One region of the Cupriavidus sp. Met-2 genome, then DNA from elsewhere that is predicted to be linked to it. Evidence: predicted binding sites of a transcription regulator. Region 1 holds the regulator's gene; the other holds the start of a gene.
The links. The regulator LexA, encoded in region 1, represses DNA repair genes until DNA is damaged. The targets are predictions, from matches to a motif close to ACTGTATNNNNATACAGT.
Positions count from the first base shown of each region.

Region 2: a site for LexA is predicted at 3,242-3,259, ahead of WD006_RS03400 (PA0069 family radical SAM protein). Genes of this name have one in related genera too.

Region 1 covers NZ_JBBHZL010000002.1:285,218-290,362, forward strand. Annotated here, with positions in the region: gene WD006_RS06560 (replicative DNA helicase) at 1-429, opposite strand, end outside; gene rplI (50S ribosomal protein L9) at 550-1,002, opposite strand; gene rpsR (30S ribosomal protein S18) at 1,033-1,311, opposite strand; gene priB (primosomal replication protein N) at 1,315-1,614, opposite strand; gene rpsF (30S ribosomal protein S6) at 1,635-2,009, opposite strand; gene WD006_RS06585 (asparaginase) at 2,127-3,128, opposite strand; gene lexA (transcriptional repressor LexA) at 3,334-3,990, shown strand; gene WD006_RS06595 (hypothetical protein) at 4,114-4,287, shown strand; gene WD006_RS06600 (hypothetical protein) at 4,401-4,673, opposite strand; gene WD006_RS06605 (bifunctional aspartate transaminase/aspartate 4-decarboxylase) at 4,942-5,145, shown strand, end outside.
Region 2 covers NZ_JBBHZL010000001.1:724,076-729,220, forward strand. Annotated here, with positions in the region: gene WD006_RS03385 (acyl-CoA dehydrogenase) at 1-106, shown strand, start outside; gene WD006_RS03390 (D-amino acid dehydrogenase) at 185-1,489, opposite strand; gene WD006_RS03395 (winged helix-turn-helix transcriptional regulator) at 1,598-2,107, shown strand; gene WD006_RS03400 (PA0069 family radical SAM protein) at 2,127-3,212, opposite strand; gene WD006_RS03405 (LysR family transcriptional regulator) at 3,347-4,279, opposite strand; gene WD006_RS03410 (NINE protein) at 4,312-4,803, opposite strand; gene WD006_RS03415 (hypothetical protein) at 4,888-5,037, opposite strand.

The sequences.
Region 1 (5,145 bases):
CACCTCTCGCCCCTTGGGTGCGAAGGCCGCCGACGCGATGTCATCGGCGACGGTCACAAGCTTGCGCAGCACCGCACGTTCACGCACGATTTCCGCGTAACGACGGATATTGGCCGCACTCGGCGTGTTTTGGGCCAGCGAGTTCAGGTAGGCCAGCCCTCCGACCTCCTCGGCCTTGCCGGCCCCCTGGAGCATCTCGAAGACAGTGATCACGTCGGCCGGCTTGGTCGCCGAAATCAGACGGGCAATGCTCTGAAAGATCAGCCGATGGTCGAAACGATAGAAATCTGCCTCAGAAATGAAGTCGGCAATCCGGTCCCAGGCGGCGTTATCCAGCAGCAACCCGCCAAGTACCGATTGCTCGGCCTCGATGGAATGCGGTGGAACCTTGAGACTGTCTAGTTGGGGATCTGCGGCGGGCGCGTTCATGGGGGGCAATTATAGCGGCGCTGAAGGCCGCGCAAACAAAAAAGGCAGGAGCGCGGCTCCTGCCTTTCTGTGCATCGCGCACGCCAAACCGAACTGGCGCACTGCTTCGCGGGGTACGGCTTAGACGTGCTCGCCCAGAACGGCCACGGTCACATCTACCACCACGTCGGTGTGCAGAGCAACGCTGACCGGGTGGTCGCCAACAACCTTCAGCGGGCCGGACGGCATGCGAACCTGAGCCTTCTCCAGCTTGAAGCCTTGGCCAGCCAGGGCTTCAGCGATGTCAGCGTTGGTCACCGAACCGAACAGACGGCCGTCCACACCCGACTTCTGGGTGATCTGGACGGTCAGGCCATTCAGCTTCTCGCCTTCGGCTTGAGCGGCAGCCAGCTTTTCGGCGGCAACCTTTTCCAGCTCGGCGCGCTTCACTTCGAATTCGGCGATGGCGCTTTGCGTCGCGCGGCGTGCGCGCTTGGTCGGGATCAGGAAGTTACGAGCGTAACCGTCCTTCACGCGAACGATGTCACCCAGGCTACCCAGGTTGATGACTTTTTCCAGCAGAATGACTTGCATCGTGTATTTCTCCTTGCGGTCCTGGGACTATCAGTTCTTGTGCAGGTCGGTGTACGGCATCAGCGCCAGGAAGCGAGCGCGCTTGATGGCCGTATCCAGCTGACGCTGATAGTGAGCCTTGGTACCGGTCAGGCGAGCCGGCGTGATCTTGCCGTTGTCGCCGATGAAGTCCTTCAGCGTGTCCAGATCCTTGTAGTCGATCTGTTCGACGCCTGCCACGGTGAAGCGGCAGAAGCGCTTGCGCTTGAACAGCGGGTTCTGTTGCTGAAAGCGCTTCTTGTTCTTGTTGTCACGTTTGACGAATGCCATGATTCAATCCTTTTCGAATGCTTTACATCGAGTGATGTGAAAGACCAGTGTCCTGCTGTTGCGGTGCTTGCGGGCCAGAAAGCCTTCGCAATCGAGCAGCGTATCGAGCGGAAACCGCTCAAGCTGCTGGCCAACGGCGCCAATGCCCATGGCCACGATTGCGAACTCCACCTGCCGGGGCGTTTCCGCCTCCAGTGTCTCGCCGGCATGCTGCAGAATGCAGTTGACGACGGGCACTCCAGCCGGCGTATAGCGCAGCGCCTCTCGCTCGACGAGCGTGGCGGTCAGCCGAAGCTGGTTCACCGCAACAATGCAGTCCGCTCTCAGGCGGGCTGGCCTTCCGTGGTCGTTTGCGCGGCCTTGCGGGCTTCTTCGCGCTGCACTTCCTTCATCATCGGCGAAGGAGCAGTCTCGGCCTTCTTGGTCTGAACGATCAGGTGACGCAGCACAGCGTCGTTGAACTTGAACGCGTGTTCGAGTTCAGCCAGCGTGTCCTTGCCGCATTCGATGTTCAGGCAAACGTAGTGAGCCTTGGCCAGCTTCTGGATCATGTAGGCCATTTGACGACGGCCCCAGTCTTCCACGCGGTGAATCTGGCCGTTTTGCGACGTGACGAGCTGCTTGTAACGCTCGATCATCGCCGGCACTTGTTCGCTCTGGTCCGGATGGACGATAAATACGATTTCGTAATGACGCATTGACGCTCCTTTTGGGATGAGCCACCCGGGCGTCACGTCCGGTGCGGCAAGGTTGAGTAGCCCGCGAGTATAGCCCGGAAAGGGGCCTTCCCGCAAGGATTCGGCACCCGGCCTGTCTCAGTACCGCTCGAAGAGCGCCTGAAGCCGGGCCGCATCGCGCCCCAGCGAAGGGTCGCCGGCCAACGCCAGCAGCAGCAGCACGCGCGCTTTGTAGGGATTGAGGTCGCCCGCCGAGACAAATACGCCACCTGCCGGTCGCGGCGGTGCGGGGATTGCCACATGACCAGCACCGGTACGCGAGCTTCGAGCCACCGCAACGCCACATGCCGCAGCATCGACCAGCGCGGCCGTCAGCGTTTCGTGCACGGAACCGTTGCCGGCCGCGGCCACGACAAACCCGAGCACGCCGGCGGCCACCATCGCATCGATACCGACCCTCCCCGGCTGCGCGTAGCTGGCGACGATCTCCACCAACGGCCATGCAGCGGGCACCGGCAAGCGCGGCGCCTGATCAGGACCCGGGGTGCGCGAGAAATGGACATAGGTGTCCTGCACAAAACCCAGCGGACCGGCAACTGGCGAATGGAAAGCATCGACAGCCGACGTATGCGCCTTGACGACATCACGCGCGGCATGAATCTGCTGATTCAGCACCACGAGCGCACCTTTGCCAACTGCCACCGGGCTTGCCGCCACGCGCACCGCATCGAGCAGGTTCAGCGGCCCGTCAGCGGAAAGCGACGTCGATGGGCGCATGGCCGCCGTCATCACGACAGGCAACGGGCAAGCCTGTGTCAGATGCAGGAACATCGCCGTCTCTTCCAGCGTGTCAGTGCCATGTGTGATCACGATCCCGGCGACATCGTCCTGCGCGGACCAATACCCGATTCGCGCGGCAAGCATCCGCCAGAGATCGAACATCATGTCCTTGCTGTCCACCTGCGCCACCTGCTCCGCCTCGACTCGCGCCACATCGGCCAGCGCGGGCACTGCCTGTACAAGTTGCGATACGGGCACTGTCGCAGCCTGATAGTGCGCGCTACTGGCAGGATTTGCGGACGAACCGGCGATGGTGCCACCAGTCGCGAGCACAACGATACGAGGCAGGAGTACGGACATGGACGGGGTTGACGGAGCTTGTAGGCGGGCCGATTGTAACTGCGCGAACGCCTGGCCGAACCCGTGACAAACCCGTGGGCCTCACCCCACAGAACTACTCGTGTTGAGCCGGCTGCGCAAAATGTGCTTGCACTTCACCCGATACTGTATAAAATCACAGCATACTGTTTAAACATACAGTGCTTCGGCACAAGACCTGCGACCCATGGCGACCCTGACACCCCGGCAGCAGCAGATTTTCGACCTGATCCGCGACACGATCCGCAACACGGGCTTTCCGCCCACTCGTGCCGAGATCGCCGCCGAATTCGGCTTCTCCTCCCCCAATTCGGCCGAGGAACACCTGCGGGCTCTGGCGCGCAAGGGTGTGATCGAGCTGACACCGGGCGCGTCGCGAGGCATTCGTCTGAAGGTGACGCGTAGCGACTCTGAACGACCCGATCAGTTTTCGTTACCGATGGCGGGCGTGCTGCAACTGACATTGCCACTAGTCGGTCGCGTCGCAGCTGGCAGCCCGATTCTGGCTGCCGAGCATATCGACCGGCAGTATCAAGTCGATGCCTCTGTCTTTGACGAGCGCCCCGACTATCTACTCCGCGTTCGCGGCCTGAGCATGCGCGACGCCGGCATTCTGGATGGCGACCTGCTTGCCGTGAAGAAAGCCAGCGAAGCCGCGAACGGCAAGGTTGTCGTCGCCCGTCTGGGCGATGACGTCACCGTCAAACGTTTGAAGAAACGCGGCGACACGATCGAGTTGATCGCCGAGAACCCCGACTTCCAGAACATCGTCCTGCATGCAGGACGTGACGAGTTCTCCCTGGAGGGTATCGCAGTTGGCCTGATCAGATCTTCAGGCTTCTGACTCTCCGGACCCAGGCAGCTGGCCACCTGCCCCGGTCACCCGCTTTTGCTTTGCCAACGCCGCCCCGTCCTTTACGGACGACGGGTGCGGACTTCTGCTGAACGCAAATTACGAGGTGTTGCCATGCTGCAATCCGAATCCGTCGCATCCCGCCGTCCGGTCAAGCCGGTCCCCTTCCGCCAGATCAAGGGCGTTCGCGTCTACCAGGGCACCCATCGCCGCACCATGGTCGGCAATATGGCCGCCATCTGCCGAATGCTCGAGCTTGCGGAACCGTCCTCGAAAACTCTTGACTGAGGCAGCCAGTTCTCTGCTGTCACCATGCACTGCAGCGTATTGCATGTACCGGCGATGATGGACCCGGGACCCGACGCTAATCGGGACCCGACCATCATCAATCTGACTCGACATCAATCGGCCAACGGCGCACCGAACCAATCGGAGGCGAGGTCTGCCTCAAAGGCAGCCAGCCAGGTCGCAGCCCCACCGGCGCCTCCTTTGTATTTCTGTAACTGGCCGCCGACCACGCGTTCGACAGTCACCATATCCGCAGCGCTCTCCCCCGGATTGAGCACGTTCGCAACCGCGAATTCGAAATCGTCTGGGACGAATCCGTGCCTGGCGCAAATGGACTCCAAAGCCTCCCGCACATCGGGAGAGAGTTCGTGAAATCTGAGCGTCATGCTCTCCTCCGTAGCATCTGCAATTCCTGATCTTTACAGATTACTTGCCCGATTTCGCGACGTCGCGCATTTTCCTGGCCATTCGTAGTTCTTTGGGCCAATGAAAATTTCTCGCTCTCCGGCTAGGGTAACAACCGAGAACGTCGATCGTGGCGGAAAGCGCCAACCCGGCATGGTTTTGCCCCATTCGATCCGACGATGACGAAAGGTTGAAGCCTTTCGTCCCTCCCACACCCCTATACCGCTCAGCACCTTCAGGAGATGCACGATGGCCAAGCACGATACGTCAAGGCTCGCCAGCCTGTCGCCTTTCGAACTCAAGGACGAACTCATCAAGTTGGCAGGAAGCGTATCGAATCGCCTGATGCTAAATGCCGGGCGAGGTAATCCGAATTTTCTGGCAACCATCCCGCGACATGGCTTCTGGCAGCTCGGCCAGTTCGCCATGATCGAATCGGAAAGGTCATTTTCG
Region 2 (5,145 bases), on a different contig from region 1:
GGCGCATTTCTTCGGCCAGCACATCCTGTCCCAGGCATCCGCATTCCGTGCCGCGATTGTGGGTGGTGGCGCTCCGGCCAACGCGCTGACGGCGGATCAGTTCTGATCCGGCGTACCGGGCATCAAGGCAATGAAAAGGGCGACCCCTCGGGGTCGCCCTTTTTTTCGTCACGGTGCCGAAGGATCAGGCCGGTAGCGGCCGTGGCAAGTGGTGCGTGCGCGGCTGCTTGCGGTAGCGATCCACCGAGAGGTCGTCGGCACGGATTGCCGGGCGCGTGCCCGAGACCAGGTCGGACAGCAACTGGCCCGAGCCGCAGGCCATCGTCCACCCAAGCGTGCCGTGACCCGTGTTGAGCCAGAGGCCGCGGATGCCAGCGGGGCCGACCACCGGAGTGCTATCGGGTGTCATCGGGCGCAGGCCGGTCCAGAACGTGGCGCGGCTCACATCGCCCGCGCCCGGGAACAGATCGTTCACCACGTGTTCCAGCGTGCGGCGCTTATTCGGATCGAGCGAGCGGTCATAGCCGACGATCTGCGCCATGCCGCCCACGCGGATGCGGTCGTCGAAGCGCGTGATCGCCACCTTGTATGTCTCGTCGAGCACCGTCGACACCGGGCTCTTCGATGCATCGGTGAGCGGCACCGTGATCGAGAAGCCCTTGAGCGGATAGACGGGCAGGTTCGACAGGCCCGGCAGCACGTGCTTCACGAACGGCGTGGACCAGCTGCCCAGCGCCACTACGACGGCATCGGCCATCATCGGTTGCCCTTCGACGATTGCGCCGGTCACAGCGTCGCCCTGCGTCAGCAGGCCGTCGATCGAGCGGTTGTAGATGAACTGCACGCCGATCGATTCAGCCATGGCTGCCAGCCGTTCCGTAAACAGCTGGCAGTCCCCGGTTTCATCGTTCGGCAGGCGCAGGCCACCGGCCAGCTTGTGGCCGACGGCGGCGAGCGCCGGTTCGCTCGCGGCGAGTTCTTCGCGCGAAAGCAATTCGTATGGCACGCCGGCTTCCTCGAGCACGGCGATGTCGCGCGACGCGGCTTCCAATTGCGCGTCGGTGCGGAATACCTGGAGCGTGCCTTGCTGGCGGCCTTCATAGCTGATGCCGGTATCCGCGCGCAGCGCGCGGATGCAGTCCCGGCTGTACTCGGCCAGACGCACCATGCGCTCCTTGTTCACCGCGTAGCGGTCGGCTGTGCAGTTCTGCAGCATCTGCCACATCCACTGAAGCTGGAACAGCGTGCCGTCGGGTTTGATCGTGAGCGGCGCGTGCTCCTGGAACATCCACTTGATCGCCTTGAGCGGAACGCCGGGTGCTGCCCACGGCGACGCATAGCCCGGAGAGATCTGGCCGGCGTTGGCAAAGCTGGTGCCAAGAGCGGGGCCGCCTTCGCGGTCTACCACGATCACTTCGTGACCGGCGCGGGCCAGATACCACGCACTGGTGACGCCAATAACGCCACTGCCAAGAATTAGAACGCGCATGTTGGGGGCTCTCTACTGCGGAATGGGTGTGTGGGAGAATTCGCTTCTATACTATTGACTTCAAGGCAGTCATAGTTACCGAATTTCTCTGCAAAACAGGAAAAAATCATGAGAACGAGTCGTCAGCCGGTACGTGCGCTGGATCGGCTGGACCGGAAGATTCTGGGGGTCCTGCAGGCCGATGGCCGGATTTCGATGAAGGAGCTGGCGGAGGCCGTCGGGCTGACCATCACGCCGTGCATCGAGCGCGTGAAGCGGCTCGAACGCGACGGGGTCATCATGGGGTACTACGCGCGGCTGAACCCGACGCTGCTTGGCAGCGCGCTGCTGGTCTTCGTCGAGATCTCTCTTGGGAATAAGTCGGGCAACATGTTCGAGCAGTTCCGGCGCGAGGTGCTGCGGATCCCCGAGGTGCTCGAGTGCCACCTGGTATCGGGCGATTTCGATTACCTGATCAAGGCGCGCATCCGCGAGATCGGCGAGTATCGCCGGCTGCTCGGCGACATCCTGCTGCAACTGCCGGGCGCGGCGCAGTCGAAAAGCTACGTGGTAATGGAAGAGATCAAGGAGACGCTGGCGATCGCGGTGGACGAGAAGGAGCGCAGCCAACCAGGCTGACGGCTCCTGGCCTGCTGGCTCAGAAAAGGCTGCCCTGCGGCGAATCCTCGGGCGGCACGCGGAACAGATCGGTGCGCAGCGGGTGGCGCTCTTGATTGAGCCCAAGCCTCCGGCATGCGATCTCGAAACGCTTGCGGACCAGCTCGGCAAAAATGCCCGTCCCGCGCATCCGGCTCGTGAATGTCGCGTCGTTGTGCTTCCCGTTGCGCATGTTCTCGATGATGCTCAGCACATGCTGCTTGCGGCCGGGGAAATGCTCCTCCAGCCATTCGATGAAGATGCCGTGAACCTCTAGCGGCAGGCGCAGCATGACGAAGCCGGCCGACGTTGCCCCAACTTCGCTGCAGGCCTTCAGCACGTTTTCCAGGTCGTAGTCGGTCAGCGCCGGTATCACCGGGGCAAAGAGCACCCCGGCCGGCACGCCCGCCTCGGCCAGCAACCGAATGCCTTCGATCCGTTTTGATGGTGTGCTGGCGCGCGGCTCCATCTTTCTGGCGATATCGGCATCGAGCGTCGTGACGGACATGAATACGCGCGCCAGCCCATTCCGGGCCATACGGGCAAGGATGTCGATATCTCGCGTCACCAGAAACGATTTGGTCGTGATGGCCACCGGGTGCTGGAAGCGTTCCAGCACCTCCAGAATGCCGCGAGTGAGCTGGAATTTCCGCTCGATCGGCTGGTACGGATCGGTGTTGGTGCCGAGCGCGATGACGCTCGGCTTGTAGTGTTTCTTGCGGAGTTCCTGCTCGAGCAGCGTAGCGGCATTTGGCTTGGCGAACAGCTTTGTCTCGAAGTCGAGACCGGGCGACAGGCCCAGGTAGGCATGATTCGGTCGCGCAAAACAGTACGAGCACCCGTGCTCGCAACCCCGGTACATGTTGATCGACTGGTCGAACGGAACATCGGGCGACTGGTTGCGCGAGATGATCGTCCTTGCCGGCTCGATCGCGGTCGTCGTCCGTGGCGCGGGAGACTCGCCGTGCAAGGCCTCCAGATCGGCAAGCATGGCCGCATCCGCCTCTCGGGACAGGCTGTCGAAACGCGATTCCGTGTTCGACAGCGCGCCTCTTCCCTTGCGGAAGCCATCGGGTAGTGACGTCATGGGGGCTCTTGACTCGTACAATCTCCAATACTGTATAAATATACAGTATTGCTGGCGAGATACCAGTGCCCTGATCAGCGCCCTGATGGAATGCGCGCCCTGGGGATTGAACCTCCGGTGGGCTTCAGATCTGGTCAGACGGTACGTGTGGCCAAGGGAGGCGCGTCGTCGCGATCCCAGTAGGGCGGGGAGCCGAACCAGTTGGCAAAGAAGTCGACAAAGGCGTGTGTCTTGGCGGGAACCAGATGCCGGCTCGGATAGACCGCCCAGATCGAGACGACCGGCAATACCGGGTATTCATCGAGCACGGTGACCAACTCGCCGCGGCGCAGGTATGGCGCCACATCCCAGGTCGACTTCAGCGCGATGCCCACGCCCGCGACGATCGCGTCGCGAATCACCTCGCCGTTATCGGCGCGTAGCGTGCCCCGCACGCTCACCGCGCTTTCGCCGACCGGGGTATCAAAACGCCAGGTCGATTGATCGCCAAGGACCAGGCAGTTGTGATTGCGCAGGTCTTCCGGGTGCCGTGGGGAGCCGTGCCGCGCGAGGTATTCCGGCGATGCGCAGATCACACGATGACTGGGCGCGAGTGGCCTGGCGACCAGCGAGGAATCGGGGAGCGCGCCCATGCGGAGCGCGACATCAATGCCACTATCGACGAGGCCGACGATCTGGTCGCTCAGGCGCAGATCCAGTGTGATGCCGGGGTAGGTGGCGAGGAAGGCGGGGATTGCCGGTGAGACATGCTGGCGTCCGAACGAGGCCGGCGCCGTGACACGCAACGGACCGTGCGGAACCTCCGCGCCTCGGCCCACGGATTGCGCGGCCACCTCCGATGCGGCCAGCAATGGCTCGGCGTGGGTCAGGAAGCGCTCGCCATCGCCGGTGAGCGAAAGGCGGCGCGTTGTGCGATGTAGCAGGCGGGTGCCTAGCCGATCCTCCAGTCGCTGGAGCCGGGCGCTGGCGGTCGATGTCGACAGTCCCAGATCGCGTGCGGCCGCCGACAGATTGCCGAGCGCCGCCGCGCGCACGAAGACCGCGATATCGGTCAGGTCGAAAGGCATCGTCGGCGCGTGAAGTGGGGCCAGGCCTTCGGCTATTCCTGCGAGAGTGCCTTGGCTGCCTCGACTTGCGATTCGAAGAACGTCTGGAAGCTGATGGCAAGTCCTGCCATCAGCAGGCCGGTGCCGATCATCAGCGAAAAGATAATCAGGATGACCACGGGCCAGCCCGAGCGCGTGGGCTGGCCATGAGGGTTGTATTGCGCATCCCACTTGTCGTCGGGGCGCAGCCCGAACACGATGGCCGTCAGGAAGGCGCTGATAAGGGACGCGCCGCCGGCCACCGCGAAGACCCAGTTCAGTGCGGTATTGCCGGTGCCGAGGGTCAGCGAGGCGATGCCGAGCACGCCGGCTACGGTGCAAAGCAGGTGGACCCAGCCGAACTTGTCGCCCAGTCCTTTCAGATAGAAACGATGCGCCCCAAGGCTGCCGAGCAGGAAGGCCAGCGCAACGGTGGCCAGTTTCGATTTGCCGCGTGTGTTGCGGGCTTCAGTGGCAATGGCGGAGGCTTGGCTGGCTGCTGGCATCGGTATGGGGACGAAGACGGTATGGGCGCCATGGCGGGCAGTGGTCGCACATTGTACGCCGGGCCCGGACCGATACCCTGGCGGTCAGAACGGCCAGACGGAGGCCAGGGCGCCGGATACCAGCACGGAGATATGTGTTTCGCTGTACAACACGAGCGTCAGCAGCAGCATGAACAGCACTGACAATGACAAATGGCCCGCGTGCCGGGCCAGGCCCGAAAAAAGCGGGGACATGATGAACCTCGACAAGGATGTCTTGTGGAGGCTGCGCCCGACCTTGGTGTCGATCAGTGGGTACCGGGCAGAGGCAGGTCAGGTCGGTTGCCGTCTGCGCAACGACGG